Regions from separate parts of the Thauera sp. SDU_THAU2 genome, predicted to be linked through region 2. Evidence: riboswitches for the same ligand, from Rfam matches in the RefSeq annotation. Region 2 holds a riboswitch; each other region holds the start of a gene.
The links. Region 2 has a riboswitch for cobalamin ahead of cobO (cob(I)yrinic acid a,c-diamide adenosyltransferase). Riboswitches for the same ligand answer to the same signal wherever they lie in the genome.
Positions count from the first base shown of each region.

Region 1: another riboswitch for cobalamin. It lies ahead of AAFL97_RS23390 (TonB-dependent receptor plug domain-containing protein); the one in region 2 lies ahead of cobO (cob(I)yrinic acid a,c-diamide adenosyltransferase).
Region 3: another riboswitch for cobalamin. It lies ahead of AAFL97_RS23520 (ABC transporter substrate-binding protein); the one in region 2 lies ahead of cobO (cob(I)yrinic acid a,c-diamide adenosyltransferase).

Region 1 is NZ_JBBWUN010000003.1:4,638,628-4,650,772, forward strand. It holds gene AAFL97_RS23360 (MotA/TolQ/ExbB proton channel family protein) at 1-252, shown strand, start outside; gene AAFL97_RS23365 (DUF2149 domain-containing protein) at 249-650, shown strand; gene AAFL97_RS23370 (CBS domain-containing protein) at 689-1,273, opposite strand; gene AAFL97_RS23375 (FecCD family ABC transporter permease) at 1,487-2,518, opposite strand; gene AAFL97_RS23380 (ABC transporter ATP-binding protein) at 2,515-3,318, opposite strand; gene AAFL97_RS23385 (ABC transporter substrate-binding protein) at 3,321-4,358, opposite strand; gene AAFL97_RS23390 (TonB-dependent receptor plug domain-containing protein) at 4,484-6,439, opposite strand; cobalamin riboswitch at 6,583-6,805, opposite strand; cobalamin riboswitch at 6,936-7,255, shown strand; gene AAFL97_RS23395 (TonB-dependent receptor) at 7,396-9,504, shown strand; gene AAFL97_RS23400 (ABC transporter substrate-binding protein) at 9,556-10,551, shown strand; gene AAFL97_RS23405 (FecCD family ABC transporter permease) at 10,620-11,660, shown strand; gene AAFL97_RS23410 (ABC transporter ATP-binding protein) at 11,657-12,145, shown strand, end outside.
Region 2 is NZ_JBBWUN010000003.1:2,372,862-2,380,117, forward strand. It holds gene AAFL97_RS12525 (MFS transporter) at 1-718, opposite strand, end outside; gene AAFL97_RS12530 (chorismate-binding protein) at 824-2,602, shown strand; gene cobO (cob(I)yrinic acid a,c-diamide adenosyltransferase) at 2,615-3,226, opposite strand; cobalamin riboswitch at 3,377-3,608, opposite strand; gene AAFL97_RS12540 (methyl-accepting chemotaxis protein) at 3,668-5,464, opposite strand; gene lysS (lysine--tRNA ligase) at 5,820-7,256, shown strand, end outside.
Region 3 is NZ_JBBWUN010000003.1:4,667,154-4,679,298, reverse strand. It holds gene AAFL97_RS23555 (cobalamin-binding protein) at 1-484, shown strand, start outside; gene AAFL97_RS23550 (MBL fold metallo-hydrolase) at 714-1,760, shown strand; gene AAFL97_RS23545 (succinate dehydrogenase iron-sulfur subunit) at 1,809-2,504, opposite strand; gene sdhD (succinate dehydrogenase, hydrophobic membrane anchor protein) at 2,539-2,883, opposite strand; gene sdhC (succinate dehydrogenase, cytochrome b556 subunit) at 2,880-3,266, opposite strand; gene AAFL97_RS23530 (M48 family metallopeptidase) at 3,550-4,680, opposite strand; gene AAFL97_RS23525 (DEAD/DEAH box helicase) at 5,255-6,841, shown strand; cobalamin riboswitch at 6,931-7,143, shown strand; gene AAFL97_RS23520 (ABC transporter substrate-binding protein) at 7,328-8,278, shown strand; gene AAFL97_RS23515 (FecCD family ABC transporter permease) at 8,275-9,330, shown strand; gene AAFL97_RS23510 (ABC transporter ATP-binding protein) at 9,327-10,217, shown strand; gene cobW (cobalamin biosynthesis protein CobW) at 10,244-11,335, shown strand; gene cobN (cobaltochelatase subunit CobN) at 11,335-12,145, shown strand, end outside.

The sequences.
Region 1 (12,145 bases), 2.3 Mb from region 2:
ACGATGATTCCGATGGGGCCGGCGCTGATGGCGCTGGCCGACGGCCAGTTGCAGGAAGTCAGCCGCAACCTGATGGTCGCCTTCTCGGCGGTGATCCTGGCCCTGATCGCGTCCGCGATCACCTACGGCATCGCCAGCGTGCGGCGGCGCTGGCTGGCCACCGAACTGGCCGAGATCGAGCACGAAAGCCTGCCCGAGACGCGGGAACACGACGATCCCGTGGCGCCGCTGGCTGCGGAGGGCGTGCTGTGAGCACCCGCCCGAACGCTCCCGCGGCGGCGCTGCCGCCGGCCAGGGCGCGCGGCGCCGGCGGCCCTCGCCGCGCCGGCCTGCGCCTGATGGACGACATCGAGGCCGACGATCCCATCCTGTCGGTGGTCAACCTGATCGACGTGTTCCTGGTCATCATCGCCGCGCTGCTGCTCGCCGTTGCCAGCAACCCGATGAATCCCTTCGTCCAGGAAGACGTGACAGTCATCAAGAACCCCGGCCAGCCCAACATGGAGATGATCGTCAAGAAAGGCGAGATCATCGAGCACTACCAGGCCAGCGGCGAGATCGGCACCGGCGAAGGCTCGCGTGCGGGTGTGGCCTATCGGATGAAGGACGGCTCCTTCATCTACGTGCCGGAGACGGATCAAAAGGACTGAGCCAGGTGGGCGGCCTGCCGCAGCAGGCCGCGGTGGTTTCAGCCCGCCAGCGCCGCCTCGATTTCGGCGAAGGTGCGCGGCAGGTCGAAGCCGAGCACCGGCACGCCGAGCAGGCGGCCGATGTGGGTGGCCGAGAACAGGCCGCGCACGCGCGGCTGGCCGGTCGCGGGGTCGGTATCCTCGATCAGGATGTGCTGGCGGCCGAGGTTCTTCAGTGCCTCCAGCACGTCGGCCACGCGGGCATTCAGGATCTCCCCGAGATACAGCGTGTCGATGGTGGCGATCGGTGTCATCAGGTCGCCGACCGTCAGTTCGTCGTGCCTGCAGGAGCGTGCACGGGTGATCTGCAGCGGTTTTTCGCCGAGGATGTCGCGCGCGGTGATGACGCCGGCAAGCCGTTCCTGTCCGTCGAGCACCATCAGCAGGCGTACGCCGCGCGAAATCATGCGGGTATTGGCTTCGCTGATCGAGTCGCCGGCGGTGATGGTGGCCGCGCTGACGCGGGTGAAATCGGTCATTGCCTCGATGGCGGGCGAGTCTGCGCCGATCAGGTAGAAGCCGGGAGCGCACAGCGAGGCGTGCGGGGACAGCTTGTGCGCCTGTACACGAGTCGGCAGAGTCATTGTGTCTTCCTCCAGTGGATGATCGGTGTTGTTTGCGGGCATCGGGGCCACAAACCACTCTAGCATCGTGGATTCTCTTTCGCTCGGGCGTTCGGGCCGTATGCCGCAGTGGTGTGCGCAAGGTGAATCGGGTGCGGAATGGTGTCCGTTCGTGCTCCCTGAGCTGCCATGCTCAGGTGGGGACGTGTCCGGGTTTGGAGAAAGGCTGCACACTCAGCGCCGCTGGCTGTTGAGCATCAGCAGGAAGTAGATCCCGCCGATGCCGGCGGTGACGATGCCGACCGGCAGGTCGGCCGGCGCGACGACGATGCGCGCGAGCCAGTCGGCGGCCATCAGCAGGGCGCCGCCGAGCAGCGCGCAGGCCGGCAGCAGGCGCAGATGCGCACCGCCGGCCAGGTAGCGCGCCAGATGCGGCACCACCAGGCCGACGAAACCGATCGCACCGGCCTGGGAGACCAGCACCGCCGTCATCAGCGTCGCCACCAGCAGCAGCGCGAGCCGGGTGCGGCGAACGTCGATGCCCAGCGTGGTGGCGCTTTCCTCGCCCATCGTCAGGGCATCGAGCCGGCGGCCGTGATAAAGGCAGAACAGGAAGCCGGCGGCGACCACTGCGGCGGGCAGCGCCAGCATCGGCCAGCGTGCGCCGCCCAGGCTGCCGAGCGCCCAGAACAGCGCCGACTGCGCCACCTCGCGACCGCCCCAGTAGATCAGGAAGTTGCTCGCCGCCGAGAGCAGGAAGGCAACCGCGACGCCGGCCAGCACCAGCCTTTCCGGCGCTTCGCCGCGCCGCGGAAAGGCCGAGCCGGCGACCAGTACCAGCGCCAGCGTGGCGCCGCAGAACGCGGCCAGCGCGATGGAGGTGGTGCCGACCGAGGCACCGGCCAGCGTGATCAGGCCGACCACGCCGAGCGTCGCCCCGGCAGACAGGCCGAACAGGTAGGGGTCGGCGAGCTGGTTGCGCGTGCTGGCCTGCAGCACCGCGCCGGCCACGGCCAGCCCTGCGCCGACCAGGAAGGCGAGCAGCATGCGCGGAATGCGCAGCCCCAGCAGGATGCGGGCCGAGGGACTGTCCAGCACGCCGGAGGGGTCGCCGTGCATTGCCGCGTGCAGCAGCTCGTACAACTGTGCCGGCGTGAAACTGAGCGTACCCTTGAGCAAAGTGCCGACGGCGAGCGCCAGCGTGCATGCAGCCAGGAGCGACAATCGCAGCGCATACGGCACGGGACGGGTGGACAAGCGTGTCATGGCGCAGGCTTCGACGGGTAGAACGCCAGCCAGGGGCGCCCGGTGCGCGGATCGTCCAGCACTTCGCTATCGACGCCGAAAACCTCCCTCAGCAGGCCGGGCCGCAATACCTCCACCGGCGTTCCGCAGGCCACCGCAGTGCCCCTGGCGAGCACCAGCACGCGGTCGCAGTAGCGTGCGGCGAGATTGAGATCGTGCAGCGAGACGACTGCGCTCAGTCCCAGCGCCCGCATTTTCTCCAGCGCATCGAGCTGGTGGCGGATGTCCAGATGGTTGGTGGGCTCGTCGAGCAGCAGCAACACGGGATCGCGCACCAGGGCGCGGGCAAACAGCACGCGCTGGCGCTCGCCGCCGGACAGCAGGGCGAAGCGGGTGTCGGCGAGGGCGTCGAGTTCGAAGGCGGCCAGCGCGCGCGCCACGGCGCCGTCGTGGCTGCCGTCCCACCACTGCCAGCGGCCGATTCGCGGCAGCCTGCCGGTGGCGACGATGTCACGCACGCTCAAGGCGAAATCGGCCGGCGTGTCCTGCGGCACGACCGCCACCTCGCGGGCGAAGTCGCGTGCCGTCCATCGCCAGATGTCGATGCCGCGAAGCCGGACCTCGCCGGCGCTCGGCCGCAGATGGCGGTACAGCAGGCGCAGCAAGGTGGTCTTGCCGGCGCCGTTGGGGCCGAGCACGCCCAATACTTCGCCGGGCTGCAATGCGAAGCTGATGCCGCTCACGATGGCCTGCCCCGGTCTGCTGTGCCAGGCGAGGGCGTGGGCCTGAAGCAAAGGCCCGGCAGGGGCGGTGCCGGACATGCTCATTGCGCCGCGGGAGGCAGCTTGGCGGCTGCGGCGTGCAGTTCGCGTGTCAGGCGTTCCAGCACTTCGCCGCTCTTGATGCCGGGCACGGCCGCGGTGAAGCGCAATTCGATGAAGCGGCCGTCGCGCACGGCCGGCAGGGCCGACAGGATGGGGTCGTGCAGCAGGAAGCTGCGCTTGTCGGCGGCGCTCGACCAGTTGGCATCGATCAGCACGATCACGTCCGGCGAGCGCGCCACGACCTGTTCCCAGGATACGTTCCCGCGGCTGAGATCGAGGTCGTCGAAGACGTTGCGGGCGCCGCTGAGCGACAGCATGGCGGTGACGAAACCGCGCCCGCCTTCGACGATGGGGGCGCGCAGATCGCTGTCGAACACCAGCACATTCACCGGTCGCGGCAGCGGTTGACTGCGTGCCGCCGCGAGCTGCGCGGAAAACCTGTCGGCCAGGGTTTGCGCCCGCTGCTCCGCGCCGAGCAGCCGGCCCATCGTCCGCAGGTCGTGCAGCACGTCGCCAAAAACATCGGCAGTGCGCTGCAAGGGATCGCAGGCCTCCTCGACGAGATAGCTGCCGATGCGTTCGGCGCTCAGCACGTCGCGTGTTCCCGGCCCGCGCCCCGGCATGAAGGCGGTGGCGAAGCCGGCGACGAGGAAATCGCTTTCATGGGCGAGCACCGCCTCCAGCGACGGGTAGCGGCGGGCGATGACCGGTACGCCCTGGTACAGGCCGCTGGCTGCTGCCTCGGCGTCGTCGTCGAGCCAGCTGACGCCGATCAGGCGGTCCTTGCCGCCCAGTGCCAGCACCAGGTCGGCGGCATGCTGGTTCAGCGCGATGATGCGTTGCGGTGGATGCGGCAACTGCCATTCCTGCCCGCAGTTGTCGTAGCGCAGCGGCGCCGTATCGTCCGTGCTCGCGCCATGTGCGGGCGTGCCGGAAATCAGTGCCGGCGCAAGCAGCAGTGCTGGCAGGAGCCTTTGTGCCAGGGAGCGGCAAGCGGGCAGGAAGGCAGCTGGCAGGGCGGACGGAATGATGGGCACGGTGCGGTTTCGCGAGTGTTCGGCATGCCGGCAACGTCATATACGGCGGCCGTGGAGTGTGGATGGCCGAGTTGAAGCCTCGGCCAGACCGCCCGCAACGCGGCGGGCGGTCTGGCGCGGGTGAATCAGAAACGGTAGGTGTAGCGCAGTTCGGCGTTCAGCGGCCGGCCGAGTTGCGGCACCAGGCGGCTGCCGTTGGTGATCAGCGCGGTGCCGTAGTCGCGGTCGAACAGGTTCTCCACCAGCAGGCTCAGCTTGTGGCTGCGCGCGGCGTCCAGATAGTAGTACGCGCTGGCATCGACGACGGCATAACGGCCGTATTCGACGGTGGCGTTGTGAGCGATGTCGGCAATGAAGCGCCACGCCACTTCGCCGCCGAAGCGGGCATCGTTGCTGTCGAAGTTGACGCGCGCCCGTGCCATCCAGGCCGGCACGCCGGTCAGGCGGGAGCCGTTCTGCGCTTCGCTGATGGTGCGGACGTAGTCGCCGCCGATGCCCCAGTTGCGGGTCAACTGGAACTGGCCGTCGAACTCGATGCCCTTGACGTCGATTTCGCCCTTGCTGTTGTTGTACTGGCCGCCGACGACGGAAATGAGGTCCTCGACCTTGCGCTTGAAGACTGTGGACGACAGGCGCAGCGGCAGATTGGAGCTGCGCGACACCCAGTCGAAACCCAGCTCGATGTTGCGGCTGCGCTCGGGCTTCAGGCCGGTATTGCCGAGCAGCCCGTCCTCGAACGAGTAAAGCTGGTAGGCGGTGGGCAGCTTGAAGGCGGTGCCGATCTGGCCGCGCAAGGCCCACTGGTCGTCGAGCTGGTAGCGCGAACTGAGGTTCCACACCGTGGCGCTGCCGCCGCCGCTCATTTTCTCGTGGCGCACGCCGACGGCCGGTTGCCATTTCGGTGCGGATTCGAATACCGGACGGAACTGCACGTAGGCGCCATAGGCTTCGGCCTGGTGGTCATGGACTTCGGTGATGTCGTCGCGGGCACGGTAGCGCTGGCTGTCCACACCGAACACGAGTTCGTGCGCGCCGGGCAGCACGGCGGTGGCCTGGGCCTGCACGCCCCAGTCCTTGAAGCCCCAGTAGTCCTTGTCGTTGATCACGCTGATGCCGCCGCCCGGCAGGTTGTAGACGCGGGTGTAGTCGGTGTCCCACTTGTTGAAGTGGCCCTTGACGAAATAGCGGAAGCTGTCGTTCGGCGCATGCTCGAAGGTCGCCGTCAGGATGTGGTGGTCGCGGACGTTGCGCGTGTCACGGTTTTGCGTCGGCCGGGCGAAATCGAGATCGGCGTCGGTGTATTGGTAGAACAGCTCGGCGCGCGCATTGTTGCCGAAGTTCTGCGCCAGCTTGGCGCCGACCGTGGTGACTTCGTAGGCGCGCTTGCGCTTGGTCAGCGTCGCCGTGGTGTCGCTGCGGCGATAGGGCTCGTAGCCGTCGGATTCGTTGTGGCTGGCGAAGGCGAGGAACTCGAATGCGCCGAGGCCGTTCTCGAACACGCGCTCGACGCGGCCTTCGGCATTGATGCCGCCGAAAGTGTCCACGCCGATGCTGGCCTGGCCGGAATATTCGCTGCTCCGGGCGCGGCGGGTGACGATGTTGATGACGCCGGAAATGGCCTGGGTGCCGAAGAACAGGCTCTGCCCGCCCTTCAGCACTTCGATGCGCTCCACCGCGGCGGCCGGCAGCGTATCGATGTAGATGCCGCCGTACAGGCGGTTGTTGAGGCGCACGCCGTCGAGCAGGATCAGGGTGTCGTCGGTGCGGCCGCCGAGCAGCGACACCGCGGTGTAGTCGAAGGGGCCGTTCTTGGGCGCGATGAACAGGCCGGGCACGTACATCTGCAGCACCCGCGCCACGTCCGCGCTGGGGCCAGCGCGCTCGATCTGCTCGCGGGTGACGATTTCGGTCTTGCTGCCGAACTGGGCCAGTTCGGCGGTGGTGGTGGTCTCCACCGAGGGTGCCTCGATCACGACGCTGTTGAGCGTGACGGTGGGCGTCACGGCCCACAGCGGCTGGCACAAGGCCGCGCAGGAGAGCGCCAGCGCGGAGCGGAGGCCTTGAGGAATGGAAGTTTTCATGATGTGTCGCATCGCCTGCAAACGGCAAAAAAGTACGTGCAGACCGTGCGTCCCTGCGGCGACAGCAGACGATTGCGGCATGCGACGGAGAAAGCTTCTGCCGGCACGCGCACAAAAGACGGACAACCCACACCCCGGAGTTGGTACTTCTTCCTGATCCGGCCGGTCTTCTGGCTCGCCTTCGACCGATGCCACCGCCTTCCCGGGCAACTGAACGGCCCAGTGGCATGGATGGCGGCATCTGAAAGGTTTACAGCAGCGGGGGCTGCGCCGGGATGGCGAGGCTGACGAGCCTCGTGTACCGGACTTCCCGTTTCACCCGGCCACGCGGCTGCGCGGACGGACACCGGATCAAGTGGCGGCGAGCATACGCAATCGGATGTAGCGTCGCAAGCTTGTGCCTGCACTGCGAAACCCGGCTTGCCAGGCATCGGCGTCGCTGCCGTAGCGATATACTGCCCGTCGCGTCGATGTGGCTGCGCACCTGTGCGTGGCGCGATCGACGAGAACTACAGGTGCTGGGCATCCACCTTCGAGGGAGGTGCCTGGGTAAACGGGAACAAGGTGCGTGCGGCCGGAGCGATGATGGCTTCGGTGGCACAAGGCCTTGGCTGCCCCCGCAACGGTAAGCACATCGGGATTCACCCCGGCTCCGGCCGTCGAGCGATCGACGCCCGGGCCAGCCACTGATGCGCCACGTGGCTTCCGCCGAGGAAGCGCGCGAACGCATCGGGAAGGCGGTGAGTCCGGTATCCGGCGCTGTGCGCCCGGATACGCTGTGCGAGCCCGGAGACCGGCCTGTTGGCGTCGTGCATCCCGCGTCGGATGCGCGGCTTTTGGCAACAGACCGTCTGCGGGGAAGCAGGTGGTGGCTCCAGGTGGTCCGGATGTCGTGTGCATCGGGTGACGTGGTGTGCCGCTGCGCATGTCCGGACGGTCAGCACTGCGATCTGACCATGAAACTCACCAAATCTTGTGTTTCCCGCCGTAGCCCGGCGAAGCTTCGCCCGCTCCCCTTCGCCCTGCTGGCGGCATTCCTGTCCGCGCCCGCCGTGGCGCAGACCACCTTGGCACCGGTGGAGGTGACGGCCGTGCCCGACGGCAGCCTGGGCCTGAACCGGCCGTCCGCCACCGGCAGCCGCACCGGCCTGTCCGCGCAGGAGCTGCCAGCCAGCCTGGAGCAGATGGATGCCGACACGATGCGCCGGCGCGGCGACTTCGGCGTCGTCGAGGCCGTCACCCGCACGACCGGCCTGACTTCGCAGGGCACCGGCGGCAACGGCGGCCTGTCGTTTTCCGTGCGCGGTTTCGCGGGCGTGAATTCGGTTGGTGTCGCCGAAGACGGCGCGCGCATCGGCACCGCCGCCGGCACGATCAACTATCCCAACACCAGTTGGGGTTACGAGCGCATCGAAGTGCTGCGCGGCCCGGCTTCGATCGTCTCTGGCGCCGGCACGGCGGGCGCCGTCATCAACGCGGTGCGCAAGCAGCCCAGCCGCGAGCGTTCCACCGAACTGCTGCTGGGCCTGGGCCAGTACGACACCTACCGCCTGGGCTTGGGCGCCACCGGCCCCATCGGCGAGATCGCCAGCTATCGCGTCGACGTCTATGGCCACCAGTCGGATGCCAAGCGCGACCATGCGCGTTCGCACGGCGGCAAGCTCATGAGCACGCTGCGACTGCAGCCGTCGAGCGATCTGCGCTTCGAACTTCTGGCCGACTTCAGCGAGCAGAAGCCGGGGGACTACTGGGGCACGCCGGTCTACAACGGCAAGGTGATGAAGCATCTGCGCCACGAGAACTACAACGTCACCGACGGCGTCGTCCGCTACAAGGACACCCGCCTGCGCGCGCGGGCCGAATGGACGGCCAACGAGTGGCTGAGCATCCGCAACGAGGTCTATCACTTCGCTTCCGACCGGCACTGGAAGAACGTCGAGGGCTATCGCTACGACCCGGCGACGGACACGGTGTCGCGCTCCGACTACCTGGAAATCTTCCACGACCTGGAGCAGACGGGCAACCGCCTGGAAGCGACCATCACCGCCGGCCAGCACAAGGCGGTGCTCGGCTGGGAATACTCGCAGGCCGACCTGCGGCTTTCCAACAACGCGCCCTACGGTGGTTCGTCCAGCGTCGATGCGCGCGATCCGATCCATGGTCTGTGGGTGAACCCGGGCGTCACCCAGCCCAAGACCGATACCGACACCACCCAGAATGCCTTCTACTTCGAGGATGCCTGGCGCTTCAGCGACAAGTGGCAGCTGCTGTTCGGCGCGCGCCGCGACCTGAGCGACTACGACCGCCGCGACCGGCTGACCGGCGTGTCCTTCGGCAAGAAGCTGTCCGGCACTTCGTGGCGGCTGGGGCTGACGCACTTCGTCAGCGACGATCTCAGCGTTTATGGCCAGGTCAGCAAGGGCTACGACCCGATCGACAACATGCTGTCGCTGAGCCTGGCCAACAGCGCGTTCAAGCTCGCTTCGGCGAAGCAGGTCGAAGTGGGCCTGAAGCAGCAGTTCGGCCAGGGCCTCGGCGAATGGACGGCGGCGATCTACCGCATCGAGAAGGACGACATCATCACCCGCGACCCGGTGCAGCCGGCGATTTCGGTGCAGGGCGGCAGCCAGCATTCCAAGGGGATCGAGTTGACTGCAGTGCTGCGGCCGACCCGGCAGCTGATGTTCGAAGGCAACTACGCACTGATCGATGCCGAGTTCGACGAACTGGTCGAAGCCGGTGGCGCCGACCGCGCCGGCAACCGGCCTGCCAATGTGGCCCGCAACATCGCCAACCTGTGGGGGCATTACCTGATCGGCGACTGGCAGGCTTCGCTGGGTGCGCGCTATGTCGGCAAGCGCTACGCCAACAACGCCAACTCGCTGACGCTGCCGTCCTACACCGTGTTCGACGCCGCCATCAGTTGGCAATACGACCAGAACACCACGCTGCGGCTGCTCGGCCGCAACCTGACCGACAAGGTCTATGCGGCGGCTTCCTACGGCGGCAACTTCGTCATGGGCGACGACCGCAGGGTGGAGTTGATTGCCGAGATGAAGTTCTGATGCCATCGGCCGTGCCGGTGCTCGGCCGGCACGGCCGTTGAGGGAACAACAATGTGGATCAATCGTTTTCTGCTGATGGCCGGTGCCGGCGTGCTGGGAGCCTGCGCACCGGATGCGCCGCCGGTCACCTCGGCGCCGCCGGTGGCCGAAGATCGGGTGCAGCCGGTCAGCATCGACGTCTGCGGCGAAACGCTGCGCTACGACAGCGTGCCGCAGCGGGCCGTCACGCACGACGTCAACATCACCGAGATCTTCCTGTATCTAGGTCTTGGCGACCGTCTGGTCGGCTACAGCGGCATCCGCGGCAACAAGAACATCGCGCCGGAATACCGCGAGCAACTGGCCAAGGTGCCCGAGTTGTCCCGGAAAGGCATGAACATCGAGGCGATCGTCGGTGCCCGGGCCGATTTCGTCTTCGCCGGCTGGAGCTACGGCTTCCGCGAAGGCGAGGTGACGCCGGCGGCATTGCGGGAGTTCGGCATCCAGTCCTACATCCTGACCGAGTCCTGCGTGCGCAAGGTGGCGCGCACCCGGGTGTCGCTGGAGGACACCTTCAACGACATGCTCAATCTCGGCCGGATCTTCCGCATCGAACAGCGCGCCCAGGCGCTGGTCGCGCAGCAGCGCGCCGAGCTGCAGGCCATCACCGATGCACTGGCAGGCATCGAATCGCGGCCGAAGGTGTTCGTTTATGACGGCGGCACCGATGCTTTCACCACCGCGGGCCGTTTCGGCATGCCCAATGCCATGATCGAAGCCGCCGGCGGCAGCAACATCTTCGACGACATTCCCAGCAACTGGCCGCGCGGCAACTGGGAAGACGTCGTCGAGCGCAACCCCGAGTGGATCGTGATCATCGACTACGACCACCCCGATCCCGAGGGCAAGATCGACTTCCTGCGCTCCAGGCCCGAGCTGTCCGAAGTCGAGGCGATCCGGCGCGGGAATTTCGTCGTCCTCACCTATGCCGAGGCCACGCCCGGGCCGAGCAACGTCGCGCGCGTGCGCACGCTGGCGCAGGCCTTCCATCCCGGACGGATGCAGTGAGGCAGCAGGACGTACTGCCAGTCCGAAGCGGGGAAGCCGCGGACGTCCTTTCTGCACGGCGGCGGCGCATGCCGGTGCTGCTGCTCGCGCTGGCCGGCCTGCTGCTGCTCTCGATCACCTTCGGCATCACGCTGGGGCCGGTGGATATCTCGCCGGGCAGCGTCTGGCGCATCGCCGGCCACGAGCTTGCGCTGCGGCTGGGGCTGGACTCGGCGCCGGGCGAATGGACGCATGCCCAGCATCAGATCGTGTGGCTGATACGCATGCCGCGCGTGCTGCTGGCGGCGCTGGTGGGCGCCGGGCTGGCGGTGGTCGGCGTGACCATGCAGGCGATGGTGCGCAACCCGCTGGCCGACCCCTATCTGCTTGGCGTGTCGTCCGGCGCCTCGGTCGGCGCGGTGATGGTGCTGGCGTACGGCGTGCTGGGCTTCGCCGGCATCTATGCCTTGCCGCTGGGCGCGTTCTGCGGTGCGCTGCTGGCCTGCGTCGCGGTGTATTGGCTGGCGCACAGCAGCGGCCGGCTGCTGGCGCCGCGGTTGATCCTGGGCGGGGTGGCGATCGGTTATTGCCTCAGCGGCATCACCAGCCTGATCACGCTGACCGCCGGGCAGCGCGAACTGGCCAATGCGGTGCTGTCGTGGACATTGGGCAGCCTGGCCGGCACGCGCTGGGACGAACTCGGCCTGCCGGCGCTGGTGCTGGTCGCGGGCATCGCCTGGCTGCTGCTGCAGGCGCGCGGCTTGAATGCCCTGCTCGCCGGCGACGAAACCGCCAGCACCCTGGGCGTGGATACGACGCGGATGCGGCGCGGCCTGTTCGTGCTTGTGTCGCTGCTGACCGGCGTGATGGTGGCCGTCAGCGGCGCCATCGGCTTCATCGGCCTGATGGTGCCGCACGTCACCCGCATGCTGGTGGGCACCGAGCACCGCCGCGTGCTGCCGGTGGCGGCGCTGGTCGGCGCCATCTTCCTGGTGTGGGTGGATGCGGGCGCGCGCATCGCCTTTGCGCCCACCGAACTGCCGGTCGGCATCATCACCTCGCTGATCGGCGGTCCCTTCTTCGTCTGGATGCTGTATCGGCGCGGCATGTCGCCCGGAGTGGGGCGATGAAGCTGCAGGCAAGCCAGCTGCACTGGCGTCCGTCCCATTCCGGCACGGCGCGGGCGATCGTCGAGGACGTGTCGCTGCACGTCGGCGACGGCGAACTGGTCGGCCTGATCGGCCCCAACGGCAGCGGCAAATCCACCGTGCTGCGCATGATCTACCGCATCCTGCGGCCGACGGCGGGCGCGGTGTCGATCGATGGCCGCGACGTATGGGACATCTCCGCGCGCGAGAACGCCCGCCTGATGGCGGTGCTGGCGCAGGAGCAGGGCGGCGGTTTCGACGCCGGCGGTGATTTCGGCGGCTTCAGCGTGCGCGAGATGGTCTCCATGGGGCGCACGCCGCACAAATCGCCCTTCGCCCGCGACGACCGGCGCGATGCCGACATCGTTCAGTCCGCGATGCAGCGCACCGGCGTGCTGGTCATGGCTGAACGCAGCTTCGCCACCCTGTCCGGCGGCGAGAAGCAGCGTGTGCTGATGGCTCGCGCG
Region 2 (7,256 bases):
CCACCGGCAGGCCCAGGTACATCTGGTTATAGCTCAGCAGATAGCTGCTGTAGAACAGCATGAACAGCAGGAAAGGACGGTTGGCGAACAGCTCGCGCCAACCCCAGCCGCCCGCCCCCGGCGCAGCCGGCTTCAGCGCCGGCAGCCGCGACCACAGCACCAGCAGCGCCAGCAGGAACACGCCGGCACTGACCAGCGCCATCTGCATGAAGCCGATGTCGAACAGCAGGCTGCCGAGCAGCGGCCCCGCCACCGCGCCCACTTCGCCATACACCGCGAACTGGGCGAAGATGTTGCGCCCCTTGCCGTCAGGCTGCGCATCGATGCGCGCCGCCAGCGCCTCCATGCAGGGCGAGAACAGCGCGCCGCCGATGCCGGTGAGGCAGGCGCCGAGCAGCAGCATCGCCGCCGAATCGGCAGCGGCGAAGCACAGATAGCCGGCGATGCGCACCACGCAGCCGCACAGGATCAGCGTGCGGCAGCCGTAACGCTCGGCCAGCGTGCCGCCGATGAAGAACATGCCCTGCTGCGAGAAGGTCCGCACCCCCAGCACCAGGCCCACCATCCAGCCCGCCAGCGCCAGGTTCTGGCTCATGTGCAGGGCCAGGAAGGGCACGATGGCATAGAAGCCGATGTTGAAGACCAGTTGGGTGGAAAGCAGCAGACGGCGCGACGGCAGGTCGCTGTCGGCAACGGTGCCGGGAAGGGCTTGATTCATGTGGAATGCACGGAAGAGCGATTGCGCGGGCTTATAGCACACCCCGAGCACGCCCAGCGTGCAAAATGCAGGCCTGACATCCTGACGAGCCCCAGCACCTTCGCCGTGACCAGCTTCATCGACTTCACCGATCCCCGCGACAGCAGCGCGCCGCGCCTGCGCCATGCCTTCGGCCAACCTCGCGCGATACTGGCCGCGCACAGCCTGGACGAGGTGCGCCCACTGCTCGATGCGGTCGAGACTGCTGCCCGCGCCGGTGCGTGGGCGCTGGGTTATCTGCGCTACGAGGCCGCACCCGCGTTCGACGTGGCGCTGAGCGCGCATGCAGCGGACGGGCCGCTGGCCTGGTTCGCCATCCACGACGTCCCGCTGCCCAGGAACGGCGAACCGGAGGGCCGTGCAGCAGTGGTCGATTGGCACACCCTGCCCGAGCGCACCGCCTTCGATGCCGCCCATGCCCACATCCAGCAGGCGATCGCCGACGGCGTGCTCTACCAGGTCAATCACACGGCACAGTTGCGCGGACGGCTGGCGGGCGACAGCCGTGCCTTGTTCGCCGCGCTACGGCGGGCGCAGCCGGGCGGGTATGCGGCACACATCGACTGCGGCCACAGCGATGAGGATCGCGTGCAGGTGCTGTCCGTCTCGCCCGAGCTGTTCTTCGACTGGCGCGGAGACGAGATCCTCACGCGGCCGATGAAAGGCACGGCCCCGCGCGGTACCACGCCCGACGAAGACGCCGCGCTGGCCGCGCGGCTGCGCGCCAGCCCCAAGGAACGCGCCGAGAACGTCATGATCGTGGATCTGCTGCGCAACGACCTCTCGCGCATCGCCGAGCCGCACAGCGTGCGCGTGCCCGCGCTGTTCCACACCGAGGCCCTGCCCACCGTGTGGCAGATGACTTCCGACGTGGTGGCGCGCACCCGGACCGGCACGCGGCTCGCCGACGTGTTCGCCGCGCTGTTTCCCTGCGGCTCGGTCACCGGTGCGCCCAAGGTTGAGGCAATGCGCATGATCCGCGCCCTCGAAGGCGGGCCGCGAGGCGTCTACTGCGGCGCCGTCGGCGTGGTTCGTCCCCACGTTTCGCCCGACGGCCGGCGCGGCATCGCCGCCACCTTCAACGTGCCGATCCGCAGCATCGAAATGAAAGGCAGCGCTGCCCGCTGCGGCATCGGCAGCGGCATCGTCTGGGGCGCCAGCGCCGGCGACGAATGGGCGGAATGGGCCGCCAAGCGTGCCTTCGTCGAACGCGCCAGCGCACCCTTCGACTTGCTGGAAACCCTGGGCCTGCATGACGGCGAGTTGCGCCATCGCAGCGAGCATGTCGCCCGCATGCGGGCCGCCGCCGCGCACTTCGGCTACCCCTGGGATGAATCGCGCATCGACGCCTGCCTCGACGAGCTCGTACGCACGCGCGGCCAGGACGCCTGGCGCGTGCGCCTGCTGCTGAATGCGCAGGGCGCACTCCGCACCGAAGCCGCCGCTCTCGCACCCACGCCGGAACCGGTACTGCTGGCGCTGGCCGCCCACCCCTTCCTCCAGGCACACAGCGAATTCAGCCGCCACAAGACCACCCGCCGCGCGCACTACGCCGCCTTCGCGCCCGCAGCGGGCTCGGGCGTGTTCGACACCGTGCTCTACAACGAGGCCGGCGAGATCACCGAATCCACTTTCGGCAACCTCGCCATGCTGATCCACGGCCGCTGGGTCACGCCTCCCCTCGCCTGCGGCCTGCTGCCCGGCGTCGGCCGCGCCATCGCGCTGCGTCAAGGCCGCGTGACTGAAGCCGTGGTGCGCGTGCAGGATCTGCCGCGCGTGCAGGGCTGGGCCTTCATCAACAGCCTGCGCGGCTGGCTGGAGGCACGGCTGGCGCCATCCAACTGACGGCTGGCCAGCTCAGAAGTCGATACCCGCCTGCGCCTTCACGCCCGCCTTGAAGGCGTGCTTGCGGTCGGCGATCTCGCTGACCGTGTCGGCCAGCTCGGCCAATTCCGGCTTGGCCGCGCGGCCGGTGACGATGACGGTCTGGCGCGGCGGGCGGGCGCGGATCGCGGCGAGCACCTGCTCGGTGTCGAGGTAGTTGTACTTGAGCATGTAGGTCAGCTCGTCGAGCAGCACCAGGTCGAGCGCGGGGTCGGCCAGCATGCGGCTGGCCTGCGCCCAGGCTTCGTCGGCGGCGCGCTTGTCGGCGTCCCAGTTCTGCGTGTTCCAGGTGAAGCCGGTGGCCATGGCGTGGTACTGGACCGCGCTGTCCAGCCCCTGCTTCTGCAGGAAGATGACTTCGCCGGTGGCGTGCGTGCCCTTGATGAACTGCACCACGCCGGCGCGCTGGCCGTGGCCGAGTGCGCGATACAGGGTGCCGAAGGCCGAAGTGGTCTTGCCCTTGCCGTTGCCGGTGATCAGGATGACGATGCCGCGCTCCTCCTGCGCCCGTTCGATGGCGGCATCGACGACTTCCTTCTTGCGCTGCATGCGCGCGTTGTGGCTCTGCTTCTTGTCCTCTTCCATCGGTCCGGCCTCCATCTCGTCTCTGTCGGAACCGGAGGGGGAAGAATGACGACGGTGAATGCGCAGCAAAGCCGCTCGAAAGCAGCCGGAGCAAGGCGCAGGCAAGGCCCGCGCGACCGATCGGCAGTCCGCCCGCACCCCGGGGCATTCACCTGTCTCGTCGAACGGGTCGGTCTTCTGGCTCGCCTTCATCCGGTTGCCGCCGCCTTCCCGAAGCAGCACGCTCCAGTGGCCGAAATGGCGGCACCGTCCGGCTCACAGCAGCGGGGACTGCGCCGGAATGGCGGAAAAAAATGGGCAGGCACGCCCCCCGCTTCACCGGACTTCCTGTTTCGCTCCGCGCGCGAATGCCCGCGAAAGCTCCCGATCGATGCGGGCCGCACTATACGCCCGCAGCGGTCCCGCGGGCAATGCGCACCCCGCGCAATGCCCGCCGGCAGTTCAGTTGCCGAGCAAGCTCTCGGCCGGCACGCCGATGCGCACGTTGCCCCAGTGGCGGCCAGCGGCCATGATCGGCATGGCGATGTCGCACAGGATCTCGCCGGTGTCACGGCGGTAGGTTTGCAGCAGCAAGGGTTCGGTATTGCGCGCGGCGCGCAGCTCGGACGGGCTTTCGAACTTGCGGCAGGTACGGTTGCCCACCAGATCCTGTTCGTAGTTGCCGGTCAGCGGCCGGGAGAATTTGGCGTTGTGCGCCGGCAGGTAGCTGTCTGCATTGACCGCAACGGCGAATACGCCGCCGCGGATCGAGGCCAGGCTGTCGTCGAGCAAGGCCTGGCAGCGGCGGACGAACTCCTCGCCCCATGCCACACGGTACTTCGGCGGATTGGTGCCGGGAATGGGCTGGTAGCGCCGCTCGAAGATGTCGATGCGGCCGGCGGCCATCTGTTCGAGCTGTCCCTGCACCTCGTCGCGGAAGCGGCGCGTCTGTTCGACGATCTGGTCGAAGGCGCCGCGCCCGGTCTTGAAGCGCGACACCAGTTCCTGCACGCCTTCGGTCGCCTTGGCGAGCTGTTCCGTGCCCCGCTCGCTCTCATCCATCTGTCCGGCGACGGAGTGCGACAAGGCGTTGATGGCACTGACCTTCTCATGCACGCTGACATTGGTGTCCGCCAGCGAACCCATCGCCGTGGCGATCTGCTCGAGCTGCCTTCCGGTCGCCTCGAACTCGCCCACCATGTGGCCGAACTGGGTTGCCGACCGGTCGACGACTTCGCGCGTCTGCAGCACGTCGGCATTGATCACCTCGTTCTCGCTGCGCGTCTCCGACACCAGTTCGAGCATGCCGTTGATGTTGCCGACAATCTCGGCGGTCGCGTTGTTGACCCGCTCGGCCAGCTTGCGCACCTCGTCGGCCACCACGGCGAAGCCGCGCCCGGCCTCGCCCGCCCGCGCGGCCTCGATTGCCGCATTGAGCGCCAGCAGATTGGTCTGGTCGGCAATCTCGCGGATCAGCACGGCAATCTGCTTCACGCTCTCGGAGCGCTGCGACAAGTCGTCCACCGTGCGATTGAATTCGGTCACCTTGTTGCTGACCGAATTGATCTTGCCGGCGATGTCCTGCATCTCGCGCAGCGAACCGCGTGCGATGCGCAGGTTGTCGGCGGTGGACTCGGCAATCTGCCGCGCGCTCTGCGACACCTGCTCGATGGCGGCAGTGGATGCGCTGCTGGCATCGAACACCGCCGTGGTCATCTGCCCCTGCTCCCGCGCGTGCCTGGCCGCGGCCTCGACGCGCAGCTTGACCTGCACCGCCTCGCGCGCGATGCCAACGCTGGTGGTGCGCACTTCGCCGATGATGTGGCGCATCTTTTCGGCAAAGCGGTTGTAGCTGCAGGCCAGCTCGCGGAACTCGTCGTGGGTGATGAGCGGCAGGTCGCGCGAGAAGTCGCCTTCGCCGCGGCCGATCTCCTCGAAGATGCCGATCATGCCGCGGATCGGGCGCACGATCAGGTGGCGCAGGTAGGCGATCTGGCCGAGGATGCAGGCCAGCGCCACGGCGCTGATGACGATCATCACCCATTGCCCGGCCTCGAGCGCACCGAGGATGCGCGCCGCGAACTCCGGCGCGATGCTGCCGTCGGCCAGCGCGCGGCCGATCTCCGAGGTCTGCCAGGCCTGCACGGCCAGATAGCCCAGATTGAAAAAGAACAACAGCAGGAAGCTGCACAGCTTCTTGGTCAGCGTGTTCCAGAAGGTCTTCTCGACAGTCTCGTACAGCTGTCTCAACGTGCTCATTTGGTGTGGTTCCCGAGCTAGAAATTCGTGTTCATCAACTATCTCCGAGCCCCTCTATCGGTTCTGCGCACCTGCACTTGAGAACAGATTTCGATGCAGCGCGCAGTATTTTTTGACGGAATATTCCCCACAATGGGGATAGAAACAAGGACATAAATCTCATTTTTGGCAAATAAACGGCCACCGACCTGCGAGCGCCGCGTCACTGCCTGCCCTCCCGGCCGCCCTCCCGCCGTTCCCATCCGTGCCGGCCGCGGCCTCGCAATTGCCCTGCCTGCGCCGGCCTGCGACAATCACGCCTTTGTCGCCGGCGCCTTGCCGGTGCCCACGCATCCTCATCTCCCGAACCGAAAACATGTCCGACCAGACGAACACCCCGCCGCAGGACGAGAATCACCTGATCGCCGAGCGCCGCGACAAGCTCGCCGCCTGGCGCAGCAGCGGCCGCGCCTTCCCCAACGACTTCTCGCGCGAGAACACCGCCGGCAAGCTCGCCGAGCTGTACGGCGACAAGGAAGCCGAGGCGCTGGAAGCGCTGCCGGTGGAAGTCAGGGTGGCCGGCCGCATCATGCTCAAGCGGGTGATGGGCAAGGCGAGCTTCGTCACCATCCAGGATCTGTCGGGCCGCATCCAGCTCTACGTGCAGCGCGACGGCGTCGGCGAGGACGTCTACGCCCAGTTCAAGACCTGGGACATCGGCGACATCGTCGGCTGCATCGGCACCGTGTTCAAGACCAAGACCGGCGAGCTGTCGGTCAAGGCCGGCGAGATCCGCCTGCTGACCAAGAGCCTGCGCCCGCTGCCGGACAAGTTCCACGGCCTCACCGACGTCGAGCAGAAGTACCGCCAGCGTTACGTCGACCTGATCGTCAGCGAGCAGTCGCGCTTCACCTTCGCCGCGCGCAGCCGCATCGTGCAGTCGATCCGCAACTACATGACCGGCCACGGCTTCCTCGAAGTCGAGACGCCGATGATGCACCCCATTCCCGGCGGCGCCGCGGCCAAGCCCTTCGTCACCCACCACAATGCGCTCGACATGGAGCTGTTCCTGCGCATCGCGCCCGAGCTCTACCTGAAGCGCCTGGTGGTGGGCGGCTTCGAGAAGGTGTTCGAGGTCAACCGCAACTTCCGCAACGAAGGCCTCAGCCCGCGCCACAACCCCGAATTCACGATGATGGAGTTCTACGAGGCGTACGCGAACTACCGCACGCTGATGGACTTCACCGAAGGCCTGATCCGCCAGGCCGCGCGCGAGGCGCTGGGCGCCGAGAGCTTCGTCTACCAGGGCCGCGAACTGGACCTGTCCAAGCCCTTCCACCGCCTGACCATCGTCCAGGCCATCCGCAAGTACCACCCGGAGTTCACCGAGGTACAGCTGGCCGACGCCGAATGGGTCAGGCAGCAGATCGTCGCCTTCGGCGAGAAGGTCAAGCCGGGCGGCCTCGGCAGCCTGCAGCTGCAGCTGTTCGAAGCCTGCGCCGAAAGCCAGCTGTGGGAGCCGACCTTCATCATCGACTACCCGGTCGAAGTCTCGCCGCTGGCCCGCGCCTCGGACAGCGACCCCGAGATCACCGAACGCTTCGAGCTCTTCATCGTCGGCCGCGAAATCGCCAACGGCTTCTCCGAGCTGAACGACCCCGAAGACCAGGCCGCACGCTTCCGTGCCCAGGTCGAGGCCAAGGAAGCCGGCGACGAGGAAGCCATGTACTTCGACGCCGACTACATCCGCGCGCTCGAATACGGCCTGCCGCCGACCGGCGGCTGCGGCATCGGCATCGACCGCCTGGTGATG
Region 3 (12,145 bases), 2.3 Mb from region 2:
CGGCCGCCTGGCCGGCACCGATGCCATCGCCGCCGAAGCGGCGCAGGTTTTTCGCACCCGCCACGCCGACCTCGCCAAGCGCTACCGCGACCGGCCGCCGGTGAGCACCTTCTACCAGGTCTGGAACGAGCCGATGGTGACGATCAACGACGAGCACCTGATCGCCGACGCCATCCGCCTGTGCGGCGGGCGCAACGTCTTCGGCAGCCTCGACACGCTGGCACCGAAGGTCGGCATCGAGGCGGTGCTCGCCGCCAACCCGGAAGCGATCGTCGCCAGCGGCATGGGCGAGGCGCGCCCCGACTGGCTGGACCAGTGGAAGCGCTGGCCGGATCTGGCCGCCAATACCAACGGCCACCTGTTCTTCGTTCCGCCCGACCTCCTGCAGCGCCACACGCCGCGCATCCTGGACGGCGCCGCCCGCCTGTGCGAGCAGCTCGAATCGGTGCGGGCCGACCGCGGCGACGCGCCGGCCGCACGCTGACAGTCGGCAGGGCGGGCAGAGCGGAGCGAAACCCGTCACGCCCAGCCACAGGCGAACCCCACCGATCTTGACGCCCCAATCCCGGAATGGTGGCTTTCGCCTTCGGCTCCACCCTGCCGCTTCAGCCGCGACGAGACGCTGATCAGCAAGCCCGAAACACGGACTGGCAGCGAAGAAAATCAGTTTTCGTTAATATTCTGCGTACGACAGCACACGCAGGAGACGCCCGATGCGCACGCCACAACCCGACTCACCCCCGTCCTGTCGCTCGCGCCGGCGCTTCGTGCAAACGGGGCTTGCCGGCGCGGCCGCATTCGGCCTCGCCGGCAACTGGTCGCGGCTGTCGGCCTTCGCCGCCGACATCGACAATTTCGTCCGCGGCCCCGCCGTGCCCGACATCGCGCCCACGCAACTGTCGGAACACGTCTGGATGATCTGGTCGAAGGACGGCTTCCCGACGCCCGAGAACCAGGGAATGATGAGCAACATCACCTTCGTCCTCAGCCGCGAAGGCGTGGTGGTGCTCGACCCGGGCGGTTCGGTGCAGATCGGCGAGATGGCGCTGCGCATGCTCCGCCGCATCACCGACAAGCCGGTGGTGGCGGTCTTCAACTCCCACTACCACGGCGATCACTGGCTGGCGAACCACGCTTTCGAGGACGCCTTCGGCAAGGATCTGCCGATCTATGCCCATCCGGTAACGAAGCGGGAAATCGAAGGCATCCAGGGCAGCGCTTGGCACAGCCTGATGGAGCGCTGGACGAACCAGGCCACCGCCGGCACCCGCATCGTGCCGCCCACGCGCACCGTCGAGCACGGCGCCGAATTCGACTTCGGCGACGTCACGCTGCGCATCCACCACTACGGCACGGCCCACACGCCGGGCGACATCTGCGTCGAAGTCGTGCAGGACGGCCTGACCCATGTCGGCGACATCGCCATGGACCGCCGCATCGCCAACATGGACGACGGCTCCTACGTCGGCACCTTCCGCTTCTACGACGAACTGGAAAGGAACGCGCCCTCGCGCATCTGGGTGCCCGGCCACGGCCACCCCGGCGCCGAGGTGCTGAACTGGAACCGTGCGATGTTCGAGGGCATCTACGAAAACTGCCTGAAAGCGGTCGAAGACGGCCGCGGCGCCGACAGCGCTCGCGAGGCGGTGTTGAAAGACCCCCGCGTCGCCGGCCGCGCCGCCGATACCGCGGGCTTCGAATCGAACATCGGCAAGTACGTCAGCCTGGCCTATCTGGAAGCCGAGCAGAACGCTTTCTGAACCGCATGCGCGCGGGTCTTGCCGACCGCTTCCGGCGGACGCAGGAACTCAGAACGAACGCTGCAGCAGCGCCAGGCGGATGCGCTCGATCGCGTGCGAGGGGCTCAGGCCCTTCGGGCAGACTTCGGTGCAGTTCATGATCGTGCGGCAGCGGTACAGGCGGTAGACGTCGTCGAGGTAATCCAGGCGCTCGGCCGTGGCGGTGTCGCGGCTGTCGGCGATGAAGCGATAGGCCTGCAGCAACCCGGCAGGGCCGACGAACTTGTCGGGGTTCCACCAGTAGGACGGACAGAAGGCGCTGCAGCAGGCGCACAGGATGCATTCGTAGAGGCCGTCGAGGCGGGCGCGCTGTTCGGGCGTCTGCAGCCGCTCGCGCTCGGGCGGCAGGCCGTCGGCCATCAGGTAGGGCCTGATCGAATGGTAGTGGGCGAAAAACTGCGTCATGTCCACGATCAGATCGCGGATCACCGGGAAGCCGGGCAAGGGGCGCAGCACCACCGGCTCGGCCAGCCCGTCCAGTGCGGTCAGGCAGGCGAGGCCGTTGCGGCCGTTGATGTTCATCGCGTCGGAGCCGCATACGCCCTCGCGACAGGAGCGGCGGAAGGCCAGGCTGTCGTCGACCGTGCGCAGGCGCATCAGCAGGTCGAGCAGTTTCTTGTCGCCGGCCTCGGCTTCGATCTCGTAGGCCTGCATGCGTGGCCTGTCGCCGGTTTCCGGGTTGAAGCGGTAGATCGAGAGCTTCATGTCGTCTCCTCCGCGCGGGCCTTGCCGGCAGTGGTCAGGCGAGCGGGGCGAAATGGGTGGCGAGCGTCAGCAGCACGCGCACGAGCACCGCGAACAGGATGAGCGCAAGCAGCGTCAGCACGACCAGGCGCGGGGCGCGGGGGTGGATGTAGTCGAGCACGATGTCGCGCATGCCGACCCAGGCGTGCGCGCACAGCGCAGCGAACAGCAGCATGATCAACGGGCCGCCGTGAAGGCCGGTGGCGAAAGCGTGCCAATGCGCATACTCGAGCGGCGGGCCGGACAGCAGCGCCAGGCCGCCGGCCGCGAGCAGGATCAGCACCAGCAGCGCGCTGATGCGCTGCATCAGCCAGGCGCTCTGGCCGCGGAACAGTCTCATGACAGCCCCCGCCAGGCAGCGAACAGGGCGGCGAGCAGCGCAATCGCCAGCACTGCGCGGGCACTGGCACGTGCCGTACCGAGCGCGCTGCCGACACCGACGTCCATCAGCAGGTGGCGGATGCCGGCGAGCAGGTGGTGCGTTGCTGCCCACGCCAGGATCGTGCCGAGCACGATCCGCCACGGTGCCGGCAGCAAGCTGCGCAGGGCCTCGAACTGCGCCTCGCCACGCAGCGACATGTCCAGCCCGAGTGCCAGCGGCGGCAGGGCGAGGAAAAGCAGGACGCCGGAGACCCGGTGGAGGATCGATGCGATCGCACCGATCGGAAAGCGGATCCGGAAGAGATCCAGGAACACGGAGCGCGAGTCGCCGGGTTTCGCCATGCCCTCCTCCCTCATCCGCTCTGCAGCGGCCGTGCGAAGTCTGCCGGAGCTGCATCTGCGCCGGCTTCTCGTCTGACCATAGACCATGAAACGGGAAAAGGCCTGCTCAGGCGGGCGTCGGAAGCATCGGGGGAGGGGCGCAGTCGAATCGTGCCCGGGCCAAGCCATGGCCGTGCGACCAGAGAGCTTTCATCGGCCGTGTTCTGGGCGGTCCGGCGTCGGGCCGATGAGCGTCGGGCCTGGCATCGCGGCCGCGGCGCTTCCGGCCTGCGAGGCGCTCCTCTCAGCCTTCGAACATCTCGTAGCGCCTGCGCCTGTTCTTGCGCCACGCCCGCCACCAGGCGCGGTCGAAGGACATCGCCAGGCGCGGCAGCACCGGCGCGAGGAAATGCACGGCGGCCGAAGTCCCTTCGCCTGCGGGCACCCGGCAAGGCACGCGCAGCGCGCTCAAACGCTGCTGCAGGGACGGATGGAAGGCGTAGCGCTCGTCCAGGCTCTCCTCGACCGCCACCGCATGGTCGGACACCGTGCGCATGAAGCCCGCCTCCACGCCGAGCGCCATGTCGCGGAACGGCCATAATGCCGGCCGCGCGCGGCTGGCGTTGTAGGCCTCGATCTGCGGCCAGAAATCGTGTTCCAGGAAATGCGACTTGAGGCTGACTTCGACCAGTGCCTCGCCCATCAGGTCATGGCCGACGAGCTCGGCCGCAATGGCATCCGCCTCGAACTCCTCGATGCGCGCCAGGCGCAGCATCTGGACGCAGAAGCCGACCGACTTCTCGTCCAGCCACGGCGCGATGCAGGCAAACCCGGTGCTCGCACGATCCAGGGTCCGCGCCCACCACGCGCGCAATGCCCCGGCGACGCCGGCCCAGCCGCGCCGCTGGGCCGAAAGATGCCCCAGCTCATGAGCCAGTACCGCGGTGAACTGTGCCGGCGACAGGCTGTGCGCAAGCGGCAGGCCGATCATCAGGCAGGTGCTCAGCGGCCCGGCCACGCCCCAGGCAGGCCGCTGGTGGATGTGCGCGTTCATGTCGTCGGTGATGAACACGTGCTGGATCGGCTCGATGCCCAGCCGCGCGGCCATGGTATCGAGCAGCGCAAACAACCCCCCGGCCGTCTCGCGTGTCAGGCAGATGCCCTGCGGCCGGGGCGGTGCGCTGAACAGAACGTCGGCGACCGCGGCGCTGCACAGCGACAACAGCACTGCGCACAGGCTCCACAAGCCGCTGGCGAAGGGATGGCCGCTGACGACCGCATCCCAGCTGCAGGCCAGCGCATGCACCACCCCGCCGACCAGGACGGCGAGCAGCAGCATGCCCCCGGCAAAACCGGCCAGGGCGAGCAAGGTCAGGCGCCGGGCGAGGCGTGCGCGCAATACGAACAGCCTTTTGCCGGAAGCGGGCGATCTCATGAGAAACGGAGTACCTGAGAACATAGAGCACCATTCTGAACCGGGAACTTTAACGCATTCCACACAGGGTTCTCACTGGCACGACCGGGCTTCCGGCACCGTGCCCCACCTTCCACCGCCCGGGCAAACGCGGCGCCCGCTCCATGCCTCTTCCTGCGCACGAGCACTGGCGCTCCTTCATGCCTTTCGATTATGCCTTATGGATTATTACGAATGGATTTTCATCTTGCAACATATTTTTCTTACATAATTTGTTTTTTGCTCTGCAGCAGGACTTTTGCGTGATGTGTTAGGAGCCAGGCAGCGACGGCTGCCGGCTGGACCGCTCGCAAGCCTGGGCATCGATTCGGGCACAGCTGCGATGCTGCCCGAGATATACCCATCTTTTCGCTGCTGTGCACAAAAAGCTCGCATCGAGCCCGCATAGCCTCTATAGTGCCGACTCGCCGTGGCTTGACCGATCGATCGCGGCGATTCCTGCAACGATCCGGCCGGCCCCTGCCGCGGATCTCTCCCGCCAGTCCGGATTGGTGTCGCCACGAATGCGCGACGGACTGGCGCCGGAAACCATCGAATGAATTCCGAAGTCGTCACTTTCGCCAGCCTCGGGCTGGCCGAACCCATCCTGCGCGCCATCGGCGAAGCGGGCTATACCTCGCCGACGCCGATCCAGGCCCAGGCCATTCCGCAAGTACTCGCCGGCGGCGACCTGCTCGCCGCCGCCCAGACCGGCACCGGCAAGACCGCCGGTTTCACGCTGCCGCTGCTGCACATGCTGTCGCAGACCCACGCCCACCCGCACCCGCCCGGCCGCCCGCGCTGCCTGATCCTGACGCCGACGCGCGAACTCGCCGCGCAGGTCGAGGAATCGGTCAAGACCTACGGCAAGCACCTGCCGCTGACTTCGCTGGTGATGTTCGGCGGCGTCAACATCAATCCGCAGATCGGCGCGCTGAAAAAGCGCGTGGACATCCTGGTCGCCACGCCCGGCCGCCTGCTCGACCACGTCGGGCAGAAAACCGTGGACCTGTCCGGCGTCGAGATCCTGGTGCTGGACGAAGCCGACCGCATGCTCGACATGGGCTTCATCCGCGACATCCGCAAGGTACTCGCGCTGCTGCCGAAGAAGCGCCAGAACCTGCTGTTCTCGGCCACGTTCTCGGACGAGATCCGCGAACTGGCCCACGGCCTGCTGCACGATCCGGCCACGGTCGAAGTCGCGCCGCGCAACACCACCGCCGAACGCGTCGACCAGGCGGTCTACATGATCGGCCAGAAGCAGAAGCGCGAACTGCTCGCCCACCTGATCAAGGAAAAGCAGTGGTTCCAGGCGCTGGTGTTCACCCGCACCAAGCATGGCGCCAACAAGCTGGCCGAATACCTCACCAAGCACGGCATCGCCGCCGCCGCGATCCACGGCAACAAGAGCCAGGCGGCGCGCACGCGGGCACTGGCGCAGTTCAAGGACGGCTCGCTGCCGGTGCTGGTGGCGACCGACATCGCCGCACGCGGCCTCGACATCGACCAGTTGCCGCAGGTGGTCAACTTCGAGCTGCCCAACGTGCCGGAAGACTATGTGCACCGCATCGGCCGCACCGGCCGCGCCGGCGCCGCCGGCAACGCCATCTCGCTGGTCGATGACGAAGAGATCAAGCTGCTGACCGCGATCGAGCGCCTGATCAAGCGCCGCATCGACCGTGCCGTGGCCGAGGACTTCGTGCCCAGCGCCGGCGCCGAAGCCGCCCATGACGCCGACCACCAGCGCGAACCCTTGCAGCGCCGTGGCGGCGGCCGTCCCGGCCAGGGCCGCAATGGCGCCCAGTCCGGCGCACCACGCGGCGATCGTGCCAACGCCGGCGGACGCGGCACCGGCCAGGGCAAATCGGGCAGCCGCTCGCAGCCGCGCCGCGGCGAGGCCGACGGCAACCGCGCACCGCGCAGCAGCGAGCCACGCGAGATCAACGGCAACCGCATGCAGCCCTCGCGCCCCGATGTGGACGGCAATCGTGTTTCCCATGCGTCGCGCCGCGGTGAAGCCAACGGCAACCGCGCCGTCGACAACCGCCGCGCGGACGTCGATGGCAATCGAGCCCGCGCCAGCCGTCCCGCCGCGCCGCGCGCAGCCTTGTTCTCCGCCAAGCCCGGCAACGGCAACCGCTGAACCTGAAGCGCCGGGCCGGCACAAGCACGCGTGCCGGCCCGCTCCCACCCGACTCGCGGCTTGCCAAACCCCCGGGCCCTCACTTAAGCTTCGCGCGCATTCGATCCAGGTGCCCTGTCACGCCGTCGCGGACAGGGTGAAACGGGAAGTCCGGTGATACCGCCTCCAGCGGCCATTCCGGCGCAGCCCCCGCTGCTGTAGTCCTGACGGATTCCGCCCCCTGCCACTGGGCCATGCCCGGGAAGGCCGCGGACATCCGGACGAAGGAGAGCCAGAAGACCGGCCTGGTCGATTGAAGGTCACTGCCCCGGGGTGCGGGCGATCGCCGTCTGGCCTGCCGTCCCGGCTTTGGCCTTCCGTTCTCCGTCCCCAGGCCGATCGTCGCCACAGCCGCAGCCATGGACCAGGACAACACGCGCCACGACCTCTCTTTTTCCCACGCCTTCAGGGCCGGCACGGTGCAAGCGCCCGGCGCCGGCAGCTGAGATGGCCGTGCGCCTGCTCGCCGCGCTGCTGGCCCTGCTGCCCGGCACTTTCGCCTTCGCTGCGTCCGGCACGGCGCTGCCGCGCGTGATGTCGACCAACCTGTGCGCCGACATGCTGGTGCTCGGCCTCGCCGACCCGGCGCAGATCGTCTCGGTGTCGCGCAAGAGCCAGGACCCGCGTCGTACCGACATGTACGAACAGGCTCGCCGCCATCCCGTCAACGACGGCAGCGCCGAGGAAGTGCTGGCCCTGCGCCCCGATGTCGTGCTGGCGTCGCGGCGCTGGCAGGCACGCCACCAGGCCGCGCTGTTCGAGCGCCACGGCATCGAGATCGTCACCGTGCCCTACCCCACCGACTGGGACGGCATCTTCGCCAGCACCCGGCAGATCGCCGGCCGGCTCGGCCGCAGCGCCGCCGGCGAGGCGCTGGTGGCGAACGTCCAGGCCCGCATCGCCCACCTGCAGGCGATCACGCATCCGGCCCGCGCGCTCTACCTGCGCCCCAACGGCGGCACTGCCGGCGCCGGCACCTATGTCGACGCGGTGTTCCAGGCCGCCAGCGTGCGCAACCACGCGACCGAATCCGGCCGCCGCGGCTGGGGCCGGGTCGCGCTGGAGGACGTGGTGACCGACCCGCCCGATGTCTTCGTCGTCAGCAGCATGCTCAACGACACCGCGTATGCCCGCTCCGGCTTCGCCCGCCATCCGCTGATGCGGACGCTGCTCGCCGAACGCCCGGTGGTCCGCATGGACGGCAACGACTGGGGCTGCAGCAACTGGCAGCTCATCGAGGCCGCCGAAGACATCGCCGCACAATTGGCCCGCCTGAGCCCGCCGGCCCAGTTGTCCCTGAGCCAGGCGCCCCTCTCCCCAAGCGGCGGAGGGGTCGAGGGGGAAACGACGAACGGCAGGCAGCAAATCACAGCCTCACCGACACAGGTGCCACAATGACGGCCGGCCAAGCCACATCCCGTACACCGCTGCCGCGCACCGGCCAACACGCGCTGCCGCTCAACGGCCTGCTCGCGCTGGCCCTGCTTGCGCTCGCGCTGGTTTCGCTCGGCATCGGCCCGGTGCAACTGGCGCTGACCGACGTCGCCGCCGCGCTGCTGCCGGTCGGCGATGGCGCGTCCGAAGCGCTGGCCCGCCAGCATGCCATCGTCGCCGAGATCCGCCTGCCGCGCGTGCTGCTGGCGATCCTGGTCGGCGCTTCGCTCGGCATGTCGGGCGCGGCGCTGCAGGGCCTGCTGCGCAATCCGCTCGCCGAGCCGGGCCTGCTCGGCATCAGCTCCAGCGCCAGCCTGGGCGCAGTGCTGTGCCTGTACTTCGGCCTCGCCCAGTTGACGCCCTGGCTGCTGCCGGCTGCGGCGATGAGCTGCGCCGGCCTGGCGACGCTGGTGCTGTACCGCATCGCCCGCCGCGGCACCGGCAACCTGACGCTGATCCTGGCCGGCGTGGCGCTGTCCTCGCTGGCCGGCGCGCTGACTTCGCTGGCGATCAACCTCGCCCCCAACCCGACCGACGTCCAGGACATCGTGCTGTGGCTGCTCGGTTCGCTGGCCGATCGCAGCTTCGACGACATCCGCCTGTGCCTGCCTTTCGTGCTCACCGGCCTCGCCCTGCTGGCCGCCTGCGGGCGCGACCTCGACGCGCTGTCGGTGGGCGAGGACGAAGCCGCCAGCATGGGCGTCAATCTCGCCCGCCTGCGCGCGCAGGTGGTCGTCGGCACCGCGCTGTGCGTCGGCGCCAGCGTCGCCGTGACCGGCGCGATCGGCTTCGTCGGCCTGGTGGTGCCGCACATGCTGCGCCGCGCCGTGGGCTACCACCCGGCGCGCCTGCTGGTGTCGAGCGCACTCGGCGGCGCGGTGCTGCTGCTGGCCGCCGACGTCGTGCTGCGCCTGGTCAGCGGCGGCTTCGAACTGATGCTGGGCGTGGTCACGGCATTGATCGGCGCGCCCTTCTTCTTCGTGCTGGTGCTGCGCGAACGGCTGGGGCGGGCATGACGCGGCTGCTCATCGAATCCCTCTTCGTGCGCCGCGGCAGCGCGACCCTGGTCGACGGCGTCTCGACCGAAATCGGCCAGGGCGAACTGTTCGGCCTGATCGGCCCCAACGGCGCCGGCAAGAGCAGCCTGCTGCGGGCGGTGGCGCAGTTGCTGCCGCACCAGGGCGCGATCCGGCTCGACGGCACACCGCTGGCCGCGCTGTCGCCGCGCCAGCGCGCCACCCGGCTGGCCTATCTCGCCCAGGGCGACCATGCCGCCTGGCCGCTGACGGTGCGCGACTTCGTCGCCCTCGGCCGCCTGCCACACCGCCCACGCTGGCGCGCGGCACCGGACGGCGACGAGGCCGTCACCCGGGCGATGGCCCAGATGCGGCTGGAAGCGCTGGCCGAGCGCCGGCTCGATCAATTGTCCGGCGGTGAACGCGCCCGCGCCCGGCTGGCACGCGCCCTGGCCGTCGATGCGCCGCTGCTGCTGGCCGACGAGCCGGTCGCGGCGCTCGACCCCTTCCACCAGCTGAGCGTGATGGAACTGCTGCGCGAGCAGTGCGCGCTCGGCCGCACGGTGATGGTGGTGCTGCACGACTTGACGCTGGCCAGCCGCTTCTGCCACCGCGTGCTGCTGATGGACCACGGCCGCGCCGTGGCCTGCGGCGCCCCGCGCACCGTGCTCACCGCCGCCAACCTGCAGCGCGTGTACCAGGTGCAGGCAATGCTGGGCGAGCACGAACGCCAGCCCTACGTCGTACCCTGGCGCTGCCGGCCCGAAGGCGCGGCACAAGCACCTGAGAACGATGTGGGCGCATCGGCGCCTGCACCCTCCAGCAAAGATTCGCATGCCGGAACGGCTGCTCCGCCCGCAAGCGCGTTCGCATCCCCCAGCCGCTGAATTCCCGACCTTCCAGGAGAAACTCCATGTCCGTCCAGGCCAGAATCCCCGCCACCATCGTCACCGGCTTCCTCGGCAGCGGCAAGACCACGCTGCTGCGCCACATCCTGAACAACGCCGAGGGCCGCCGCATCGCCGTGATCGTCAATGAGTTCGGCGAGCTCGGCATCGACGGCGACATCCTGCGCGGCTGCGGCATCGGCTGCGACGAGGACGGCCAGGAACGTCCGGGCGAACTGTTCGAGCTGGCCAACGGCTGCCTGTGCTGCACCGTGCAGGAAGAGTTCTACCCGGTGATGCGCGAACTGATCGCGCGCCGTGGCGAGATCGACCACATCCTGATCGAGACGTCCGGCCTGGCCCTGCCCAAGCCGCTGGTGCAGGCCTTCAACTGGCCCGAGATCCGCAACGCCTGCACGGTGGATGCGGTCGTCACCGTGGTCGACGTGCCCGCCGCCGCGTCCGGCCAGTTCGCCGCCAATCCGCCGGCGGTCGATGCCCAGCGCCGCGCCGATCCCAACCTGGACCACGAATCGCCGCTGCACGAGCTGTTCGAGGACCAGTTGTCGGCCGCCGATCTGGTCGTGCTGTCCAAGACCGACCTCGCCGACGCCGAGGCCCGCGCCCGCGTCGAAGCCCTGGTGCGCGAGGAGCTGCCGCCCGAGGTGAAGATCGTCGCCGCCGACCAGGGCCGCATCGACCTCGGCATCGTGCTCGGCCTCGGCGCCGCCTCGGAAGAGAACATCCACCTGCGCCAGAGCCACCACGATCACGAGGAAGGCGAGGAGCATGACCACGATCACGACGCCTTCGACTCGGTGGTGATCGATCTGCCGCTGGTCGAGCGCGAGCGCCTGCTCGAGATCCTGCACACGCTCACCGCCGAAAACGCCATCTACCGCGTCAAGGGCTTCGTCGCCCTGCCCGGCAAGCCGATGCGCCTGGTGGTACATGGCGTCGGCCGCCGCTTCGACAGCTACTTCGACCGCCGCTGGCTGGCCGACGAGACGCCGCGCACCCACCTGGTGCTGATCGGCGAAGACCTCGATGCCAACACCCTGCGCGACGCCCTGAACGCGGCCGCCATCGCTGCCGACGCCCCCGCCGGAGCCGCCTGATGCACCTGCTCGCGGCCCAGCCCGGCGGCTTCGTCGACGACGCCTCGGTCATCACGCGCATCGCGCAGGATCCGGCCGACATCGTCATCCTCAGCGCCGCCGACACCACGCTGGCGCTGCTCGCCGCCGCCTGGCCGGCCGCGAGCGAGGGCATCGAAGGTTTTCCGAGCCTGCGGCTGGCCAACCTGCTGCACCTGCGCCAGCCGGCTTCGGTCGACCTCTACCTCGACGACGTGCTGCAGCATGCCCGCGTCATCGTCATCGACCACCTCGGCGGCGAGAGCTACTGGCCCTACGGCACCGAGCGCATCGGCGAACTGTGCCGCGCGCGCGGCATCGCGCTGGTGATGTTCTCCGGCGACACCACCGAAGACAGCAATCTGCTGCAGAAGAGCACGGTCGATGCCGATACCTGCCGCACGCTGTGGCGCTACCTGCGCGAAGGCGGGCCGGCCAACGCACGCGCCTTCCACCAGTTCCTCGCCGCGCAGTTCTTCGCGCTGCCCTTGCAGATGCCGCCGCCGCGGCCGCTGCCCTCGGTGGCGGTGTTCCACCCGCGCCAGGAACTCGGCTCGGTGGAAAGCTGGCAAAGGGACTGGCAGCCCGGCGCACCCTGCGTCGCCGTGCTGTTCTACCGCGCCCACCTGCAGGCCGGCAACACCGCGGTGTTCGCCCACCTGTGCGACACGCTGGCCGCGCGCGGCCTGAACCCGCTGCCGATCGCGCTGCTGTCGCTGAAGGACGCGCTGTGCGCCGACACCCTGCGCCGGCTGTGCCGCGAGCACGAAGTGGCGCTGATCCTCAACACCA